2 regions of the Pseudomonas sp. HD6422 genome follow, and region 2 is predicted to be linked to the other one. Evidence: predicted binding sites of a transcription regulator. Region 2 holds the regulator's gene; the other holds the start of a gene.
The links. The regulator sigma-54, encoded in region 2, starts transcription at its own class of promoters, with help from an activator protein. The targets are predictions, from matches to a motif close to ANTGGCATNNANNTTGCTNT.
Positions count from the first base shown of each region.

Region 1: KY379_RS01030 (CmpA/NrtA family ABC transporter substrate-binding protein) is a predicted target of sigma-54. The motif match lies at 2,338-2,357, and genes of this name have one in related genera.

Region 1 is NZ_JAHWIW010000001.1:205,879-210,184, forward strand. Features, by position in the region: gene KY379_RS01020 (nitrate/nitrite transporter) at 1-343, opposite strand, end outside; gene KY379_RS01025 (ANTAR domain-containing response regulator) at 509-1,084, opposite strand; gene KY379_RS01030 (CmpA/NrtA family ABC transporter substrate-binding protein) at 1,095-2,333, opposite strand; gene KY379_RS01035 (quinone-dependent dihydroorotate dehydrogenase) at 2,437-3,462, shown strand; gene rmf (ribosome modulation factor) at 3,558-3,773, opposite strand.
Region 2 is NZ_JAHWIW010000004.1:127,750-132,055, reverse strand. Features, by position in the region: gene KY379_RS04120 (HPr family phosphocarrier protein) at 1-34, opposite strand, end outside; gene rapZ (RNase adapter RapZ) at 55-909, opposite strand; gene ptsN (PTS IIA-like nitrogen regulatory protein PtsN) at 912-1,376, opposite strand; gene hpf (ribosome hibernation-promoting factor, HPF/YfiA family) at 1,389-1,697, opposite strand; gene KY379_RS04100 (RNA polymerase factor sigma-54) at 1,776-3,269, opposite strand; gene lptB (LPS export ABC transporter ATP-binding protein) at 3,439-4,164, opposite strand; gene lptA (lipopolysaccharide transport periplasmic protein LptA) at 4,165-4,306, opposite strand, start outside.

The DNA of each region.
Region 1 (4,306 bases), on a different contig from region 2:
CAAAGCCCAGGAACACGCCCAACAGCAGTGCCTGTTCGTAGGTCCGCACCCCCAGCATCCAGGCGCCGGCGAGTGCGCCGATCACTGCGACCTGGCCGATCAGGCCAGCGGTCTTGGGGGACAGTCGATCCACCAGCATGCCCATGGCAAAGCGCAGCACCGCCCCGGCGAGGATCGGTGTGGCGACCATCAGGCCGCGTTGCTGCGCGCTCAACTGCAGGTCGGCGGCGATCTGCACCGCCAATGGGCCGAGCAAGTACCAGACCATGAAACTCAGGTCGAAATACAGGAACGCGGCGAACAGAGTGGGCACATGCCCGGATTTCCAGAAGCTGGTAGTCATCGAACACCTCATTCGGCAATGCAACGGAACAAAAAAAACGCCGCTACCCATTTCACGAAAGTGAAAAGAGAGAGCGACGTCTTTGTCGGATGTAAGTGGGCAACCGCCGTTGGCTACCGGTGCGCTATGTCGAGCAAGACGCGGGCCAACTCGGCGTTCGCCGATTCAGCCAAGCATTTCATGCATGGCAATGATCTGTTCCGCCACCTGGATCAGCTTCTGCTGACGACTCATGGCCTGGCGCCGCATCAGTGTGTAGGCCTGTTCCTCGTTGCAGTCCTTCATTTTCATCAGCAAGCCCTTGGCTTGCTCGATTCGTTTGCGCTCGGCCAGTTGCTGGTCGCGGGCCAGCAGTTGCGCCTTGAGCGCCTGGTCGCTTTCGAAGCGCGCCATGGCGACATCGAGGATCGGCTGCAGGCGCGCGGCGTGGATGCCTTCGACGATGTACGCGCTGACCCCGGCCTGGATCGCCTGGCGCATCACCCCCGGATCGTGTTCGTCGGTGAACAGCACGATCGGCCGCGGGCGCTCGCGGCTGACCAGCACCACGTGTTCCATCACATCACGACCCGGTGAGTCGGTATCGATCAATACCACGTCCGGATGCACCGTTTCGACGCAGGCGGGCAGGTCGATGGTCAGGCTTGGCGCTTCGATCACCTCGAAGCCGGCCTCGCACAGGGCCGCCTTGAGGCGACCGAGTTTCATCTGGGTGTCGTCGATCAGCAGGATGCGCAGCATGGTGGCGTCCTCACAGTCCAACGCGGGCGCTGGGCGCTTCGCCCAGGGCATGCAGGCGGAAGCTGCGGGCATAGCCGTGGGGGTCGCTGCCATCCCAGCGGATGCCATCGATCAGCAGGCTGCTGCGCATCGATGCTTCGTGACAGGGCACGCCCATGGCGCTGGCGGCGTCCCGATACAACGCCAACTGTTGGACCTTGCGCGCCACTGCCAGGTAGTCGGGATCGTCACGCAGAAGACCCCAGCGGCGGAACTGAGTCATGAACCACATGCCATCGGACAGGTAGGGCAGGTTTGCCCGACCCTGGTCGAACACCCGCAGGCCATGGGGGTCGTGCCAGTGATTGCCGAGGCCGTCGTGATAGTCGCCGAGCAGGCGCGGCTCGATGTTGGCCGGCGCGGTGTCGAGGTAGGCGCTGCCGCTGAGCAGTTGCGCCGTACTGCGACGGTTGTCGGCACCTTGTTCGATGAAGCGGCTGGCGGCCAGGATGGCCTTGATCAGTGCCCTTGCACTGTTAGGGTACTGTTCGACGAAGGCGCGTGCGCACCCCAGCACCTTTTCCGGATGATCCGGCCAAATCGACTGGCTGGTCGCCAGGGTGAAGCCCTGTCCCTTGGCCACCGCATCGGCCGACCAGGGCTCGCCGACACAGAAGCCATCGATACGACCGGCCTCCAGGTGAGCGACCATCTGCGCAGGAGGCACCACCACGCTGTCGACGTCGCGCAGCGGATGGATGCCTTGGCTGGCCAGCCAGTAGTACAACCACATGGCATGGGTGCCGGTGGGAAAAGTCTGGGCGAAGGTCAGTCGTGTGCCATGCTGGTGCACCAGTCGCGCCAGTGCTTCAGGGTTGGTCACGCCCTTGCCTTGCAGGGCTGAGGACAGATTGATGGCCTGGGCGTTCTGATTCAGGCCCATGAGCACCGCCATGTCCTTGGCCGGCACTCCGCCGATGCCCAGGTGCACGGCATAGATCAGACCATACAGGCAATGGGCGGCATCCAGCTCGCCGCTGACCAGCTTGTCGCGCAGGCCGGCCCAGGAACCCTGGCGCTTGAGGTTGAGGGTAAGGCCTTGCTGTTGGGCGAAGCCCTGAGTGGCGGCGACCACGACCGAAGCGCAATCGGTGAGGGCCATGAAGCCGATATCGAGGCTGGGCTTCTCCGGCGCATCGCTGCCGTTGACCCACGCGAGTGGTGCTGTATTCACAAAAGTCCTCGCCCGTACTGAATAGGCTGTGGACATAGGCGAAGCAACCCATGTGCCAAGGGCGCCGAGGATTTGCTGTCATGCCAGGCCGGCGCTGGCTATAATCGCACCCTCATTCACCCCCGAGCCTCGCCTGCCCATGTATACCCTGGCCCGCCAGCTGCTGTTCAAGCTTTCTCCGGAAACCTCCCACGACCTGTCCCTGGACCTGATCGGTGCCGGTGGCCGCCTCGGTCTCAACGGCATGCTGTGCAAGCAGCCGGCGCCATTGCCGGTGAGTGTCATGGGCTTGAACTTCGCCAATCCGGTGGGGTTGGCGGCGGGACTGGACAAGAACGGCGCGGCCATCGACGGTTTTGCCCAGCTGGGCTTCGGCTTCGTCGAGATCGGTACCGTGACGCCGCGTCCGCAACCGGGCAACCCCAAGCCACGATTGTTCCGCCTGCCGCAGGCCACGGCGATCATCAACCGCATGGGCTTCAACAACCTGGGGGTCGATCACCTCCTCGAGCGCGTGCGTGCTTCGCGCTACGAGGGTGTGCTTGGCATCAACATCGGCAAGAACTTCGACACGCCGGTCGAGCGTGCCGTGGACGATTACCTGATCTGCCTGAACAAGGTCTACACCGCAGCCAGCTATATCACCGTCAACGTCAGTTCGCCGAATACCCCCGGACTGCGTAGCCTGCAGTTCGGCGATTCGCTCAAGCAACTGCTCGATGCCCTGGCCGAGCGCCGCGAGCAACTGGCGGGCGAGCACGGCAAGCGAGTGCCTTTGGCGATCAAGATCGCCCCGGACATGAGCGATGAGGAAACCGCCCTGGTCGCCGGCGCGTTGCTGGCCTCGGGGATGGATGCGGTGATCGCCACCAACACCACGCTCAGCCGCGAAGGGGTCGAAGGCCTGGAGCATGGCGGCGAGGGGGGTGGCCTGAGTGGCGCTCCGGTGCTGGAAAAAAGCACCCACACCGTCAAGGTGCTGGCCGGCGAGCTGGGCGGCAAGTTGCCGATCATCGCGGCGGGTGGCATCACCGAAGGGCGCCATGCGGCCGAGAAGATCGCGGCCGGTGCGAGCCTGGTGCAGATCTACTCGGGCTTCATCTACAAGGGACCTGCGCTGATCCGTGAGGCGGTGGATGCGATCGCTGCGATGCCGCGTGGTTGAGCGAGGCATAAAAAAGGGCCCCTTGAAGGGGCCCCTGGGCCTTAGCCCGCCGCCCGGATGGGGCGCGCATGGTGACTCGAAATCAATGTCCTCGTTCAGCCAACGGCGTGATTTTCGTTGAGTCTATGGATGCCAGCGGTGCCAGTCATTCCGTCCCAGTTATCACCGCGACCTTCGCGCCAGCCGTTGATCCAGGCTTGGCGTACAGAAGGAAGATTGAAGGGGCAAAGTTCGCGGGATTTGCCGGTGACCCCGTATTGGTAGCCACGTGAATATGCTCTTTCCAACGGATCACGCTTAAGTCTTCTCATAGGGTGTTGCCCTCACTTGTTGACTGTAATGTCCCGTCGGCCTCTCCGAGGCCGGGCAGAATCGTTCTGCCGGTTTGCGCTCGCTGCCGGCGTGGCGAGCTGAAAGTGCCGCCTCGTTGCGAAGTGGCCTGAGACCAGTTCTATCGAAAGCGGCTCGCCCTGGGAATGATCGATTTGTCATAAGGACGTAATCTTTTCTAGGGTGAGAGGATAAGTAAATAAATGCGACTCAACCTTGTTTGGCCCTGAGCCGCCTGTGATCGGGGTTTGCCGCAGCATGATAGGCATTTTGCCATTGCTGGCATGCGCTGATGGAAACACCTGGAAACGCGACGAAGGGTCACATCGAGCCTGGTTCGCGGGAAATTATTCGTACTGCCCGATGATCTAAGCTGTCTTTGCCACCCGGCAAGCGGCCGAATGTCCGGGCGGCCCGGCCGTCCTCTGCGCATGGCGCGTAGCGGCGGCCACTCGAACGCTTGCTGGAAGGGCGTTCGGGCAAACATCGGCGAGGCGATGCGTCGCTTCGTCAC
Region 2 (4,306 bases):
GTTTGTTGATGATGGTGATTTCGCGGGCGGGCATTGTACGGTGGGTCCTGTGGGCTAGAGGTCGCGGTGGCGGACCTGAACGTTTTTCAGGGATTGCTGCAGCAATTGGCCGAGGCGTTCGGTGATGTATACCGAGCGGTGATGCCCCCCCGTGCAGCCTATGGCAATGGTGACATAGGCACGGTTGCTGGCGGCGAAGCGTGGCAGCCATTTCAGCAGATAGGCGGCGATATCGTTGAACATCTCTTCGACATCCGGCTGGGCTGCCAGATAGTCGATCACCGGCTGCTCGAGCCCGGAATGCTCGCGCAGTTCCGGTTTCCAATAGGGGTTAGGCAGGCAGCGTACGTCGAACACCAGATCGGCATCGACCGGCATGCCGCGCTTGAAACCGAACGACTCAACCAGGAACGCGGTACCGGGTTCGGGTTGATTGAGCAGGCGTAGCTTGATCGAGTCGCGCAACTGGTACAGGTTGAGGCTGGTGGTGTCGATCTTCAGATCGGCCAGGTCGGAAATCGGTCCCAGCAACTCGCTTTCGACGCGGATGGCCTCGGCCAGCGAGCGGTTGGCGTTGGTCAGCGGATGGCGCCGGCGAGTCTCGGAAAAGCGTTTGAGCAGCGTGTCTTCGTCAGCGTCGAGAAACAGCACGTCGCATTGAATATGACGGGCACGGGCTTCTTCGAGCAGCTCTGGGAAGCGCGACAGATGACTGGGCAGGTTCCGTGCATCGATTGACACCGCCACCTTGGGTTGCAGAAGCTCGGTGTTGATCAGGGCATTTTCCGCCAACTGCGGGAGCAGGCCGGCGGGCAAATTGTCGATGCAGTAGTAACCGTTGTCTTCCAGGACATCGAGGGCGGTGCTCTTGCCAGAGCCAGACCGTCCGCTGACGATGATCAGGCGCATGTTCAGGACTCGTTCTGTACGTCCAGGACAACCTGGTACAAGGCTTCGCTGCTGTTGGCGCCACGCAGGCGATCGCGAACCTCCTTGCGATCGAGCATGCTGGCGATCTGGCGCAGCAATTCGAGGTGGGCATCGGTTGCAGCTTCCGGCACCAACAGCACGAACAACAGGTCGACCGGTGCGCCATCGATGGCGTCATAGTCGATCGGGGCGTCCAGGTGCAGCAGAGCGCTGACGGGGGCAGTGCATCCTTCGATCCGGCAATGGGGAATGGCGATGCCATTGCCGAACCCGGTGGAGCCGAGCTTTTCACGAGCGATGAGCTTTTCGAAGACGTCTTGCATCTCCAGCTCGGGTACTTGTTCGGCAATCAGGTTGGCGACCTTTTCCAGGGCGCGCTTCTTACTGCCACCCGGCACGTTCACGAGGGAACGGCCGGGGGTCAGGATGGTTTCAAGTCGGATCATGGATGAGGGGTATCAGCGAGCTGCTGCACCTTGCAGCAGGCTTTGCTGTTTTTCCTTGTGTTTTTTCAGTTGGCGGTCGAGCTTGTCGGCCAAGGCGTCGATCGCTGCATACATGTCTTCGTGTTCTGCGTTGGCAACCACTTCGCCGCCGGGAATCTGCAAGGTCGCTTCGACCTTCTGCTGCAGCTTCTCGACCTTCATGATGACCTGCACGTTGGTGATCTTGTCGAAGTGACTCTCCACGCGGGCGAGCTTTTCAAGCACGTAATCGCGCAGCGGCTGGGTGACTTCTACATGCTGTCCACTGATATTGACTTGCATACAGCTTCTCCTTTATTGCCCGTGCATAAGGAGGCAGGTATTGCACCTGCCCCGAAAACGCGTTGGCATACCCAGGGGCTACATCAGTCGCTTGCGCTCACTCGACGGTGCGATGCCGAGGGACTCGCGGTACTTGGCGACGGTGCGACGGGCTACCTGGATGCCTTGTGCCTCCAGTAAACCAGCGATCTTGCTGTCACTCAATGGCTTTTTCTGATTTTCCGCAGCCACCAGTTTCTTGATGATTGCGCGAATCGCCGTGGACGAGCATTCGCCGCCTTCGGCGGTGCTGACGTGGCTGGAGAAAAAGTATTTCAGTTCGTAGATGCCACGGGGCGTGTGCATGTATTTCTGCGTGGTCACCCGGGAAATGGTCGATTCATGCATGCCCACTGCCTCGGCGATGTCGTGCAGCACCAGGGGCTTCATCGCCTCGTCGCCGTGGTCGAGGAAGCCGCGCTGGTGCTCGACGATCTGCGTCGCGACCTTCATCAGCGTTTCGTTGCGGCTCTGCAGGCTCTTGATGAACCAGCGCGCCTCTTGCAGCTGATTGCGCATGAAGGTGTTGTCGGCGCTGGTGTCGGCGCGCCGTACGAAGCCTGCATACTGCGGGTTGACCCGCAGGCGGGGGATGGCTTCCTGGTTCAGTCCGACCAGCCAGCGGTCGCTGTCCTTGCGCACGATCACGTCCGGCACCACGTACTCCGGCTCGCTGGACTCGATCTGCGAGCCCGGGCGGGGATTGAGGCTCTGCACCAGCTCGATCACCTGGCGCAGTTCATCTTCCTTGAGCTTCATGCGGCGCATCAACTGGCTGTAGTCGCGGCTGCCGAGCAGGTCGATGAAGTCGCTGACCAGGCGCTGGGCCTCGGCCATCCATGGCGTGTTCTTCGGTAATTGACGCAGTTGCAGCAGCAGGCATTCGCCCAGGTTGCGGGCTCCGACGCCGGCCGGCTCGAATTGCTGGATGCGGTGGAGCACGGCCTCGACTTCGTCGAGTTCGATGTCCAGTTCGGGGTCGAAGCCCTGGCAGATTTCCTCGAGGGTGTCTTCCAGGTAGCCCTGGCCGTTGATGCTGTCGATGAGGGTGACGGCGATCAGGCGATCGGTGTCGGACATCGGCGCCAGGTTCAACTGCCACAGCAGGTGGCTCTGCAGGCTCTCGCCAGCGGAGGTGCGAGTGGTGAAGTCCCACTCGTCGTCATCGTTGCTGGGCAGGCTGCTGGCGCTGGTCTGGTAGATGTCTTCCCAGGCCGTGTCGACCGGAAGTTCGTTGGGGATGCGCTCGTTCCACTCACCTTCTTCCAGGTTCTCGGCACTGGCCGTGGTTTCCTGGAAGCTGTTGTCCTGGGCTTCGGCAACCGGCTTGTTCTCGGCGTTGTCCGCCATCGGGTCGCTGTTGTCGAAGTCTTCGCCGTCTTCCTGACGTTCGAGCATCGGGTTCGACTCCAGCGCTTCCTGGATTTCCTGCTGAAGATCCAGGGTCGAAAGCTGGAGCAGACGGATGGCCTGTTGCAACTGCGGGGTCATCGTCAGTTGCTGGCCCATTTTTAGGACGAGCGATGGTTTCATGGCTGGGGCTAAATACCTTGTTCGCCGGCGCGCATGCGCCATCCACTACAGGGCGCCGAGGCGCCGAATTCAAGCAAGTTTTATGCCTTAATTTGTAGCGTTTGCCTAGAGCACTGTAACAACTTAGGCCAGCTTGAGCCCCGTTTACCAGTGCCCAGGCAAGCCCGGGTCAGAGTCGGAACTCGTGGCCCAGGTATACCTCTTTCACCAATTCATTGGCCAGGATGGTTTCGGCGTCGCCTTCGGCGATCAGCTGGCCATCATTGACGATGTAGGCGGTCTCGCAGATATCCAGCGTCTCACGGACGTTGTGGTCGGTGATCAGTACCCCGATACCCTTGGCTTTGAGGTGATGGATGATCTGCTTGATGTCGCCGACGGAAATCGGGTCGACCCCTGCGAACGGTTCGTCGAGCAGGATGAATTTCGGTGCGGTGGCCAGGGCGCGGGCGATCTCGACACGGCGGCGTTCGCCACCGGAGAGGCTCATGCCGAGGTTGTCGCGGATGTGGCTGATGTGGAATTCCTGCAGCAGGCTTTCGAGCTCTTTGCGTCGCCCGTCACGGTCGAGGTCCTTGCGGGTCTCGAGAATGGCCATGATGTTGTCGGCCACCGACAGCTTGCGGAAGATCGAGGCCTCCTGTGGCAGGTAGCCGATGCCGGCGCGAGCTCGACCGTGCATGGGCTGGTGGCTGACGTCGAGGTTGTCGATCAGTACACGGCCCTGTTCGGCCTGGACCAGGCCGACGATCATGTAGAAGCAGGTGGTCTTGCCGGCGCCGTTGGGGCCTAGCAGGCCGACGATCTGGCCGCTGTCGATGGACAGGCTGACGTCGCGTACGACCTGTCGGCCCTTGTAGCTCTTGGCCAGGTGCTGGGCTTTGAGGGTTGCCATTTACTCGGCCTTCTTCTTCGGCTGGATGACCATGTCGATGCGTTGGCGCGGAGAGGTCACGTTGCCACCGCGACCTGCGGTCGCCACCTGGGTCTTGGTGTTGTAGACGATTTTCTCGCCTTCGGTGGTGTTGCCCTCGTTC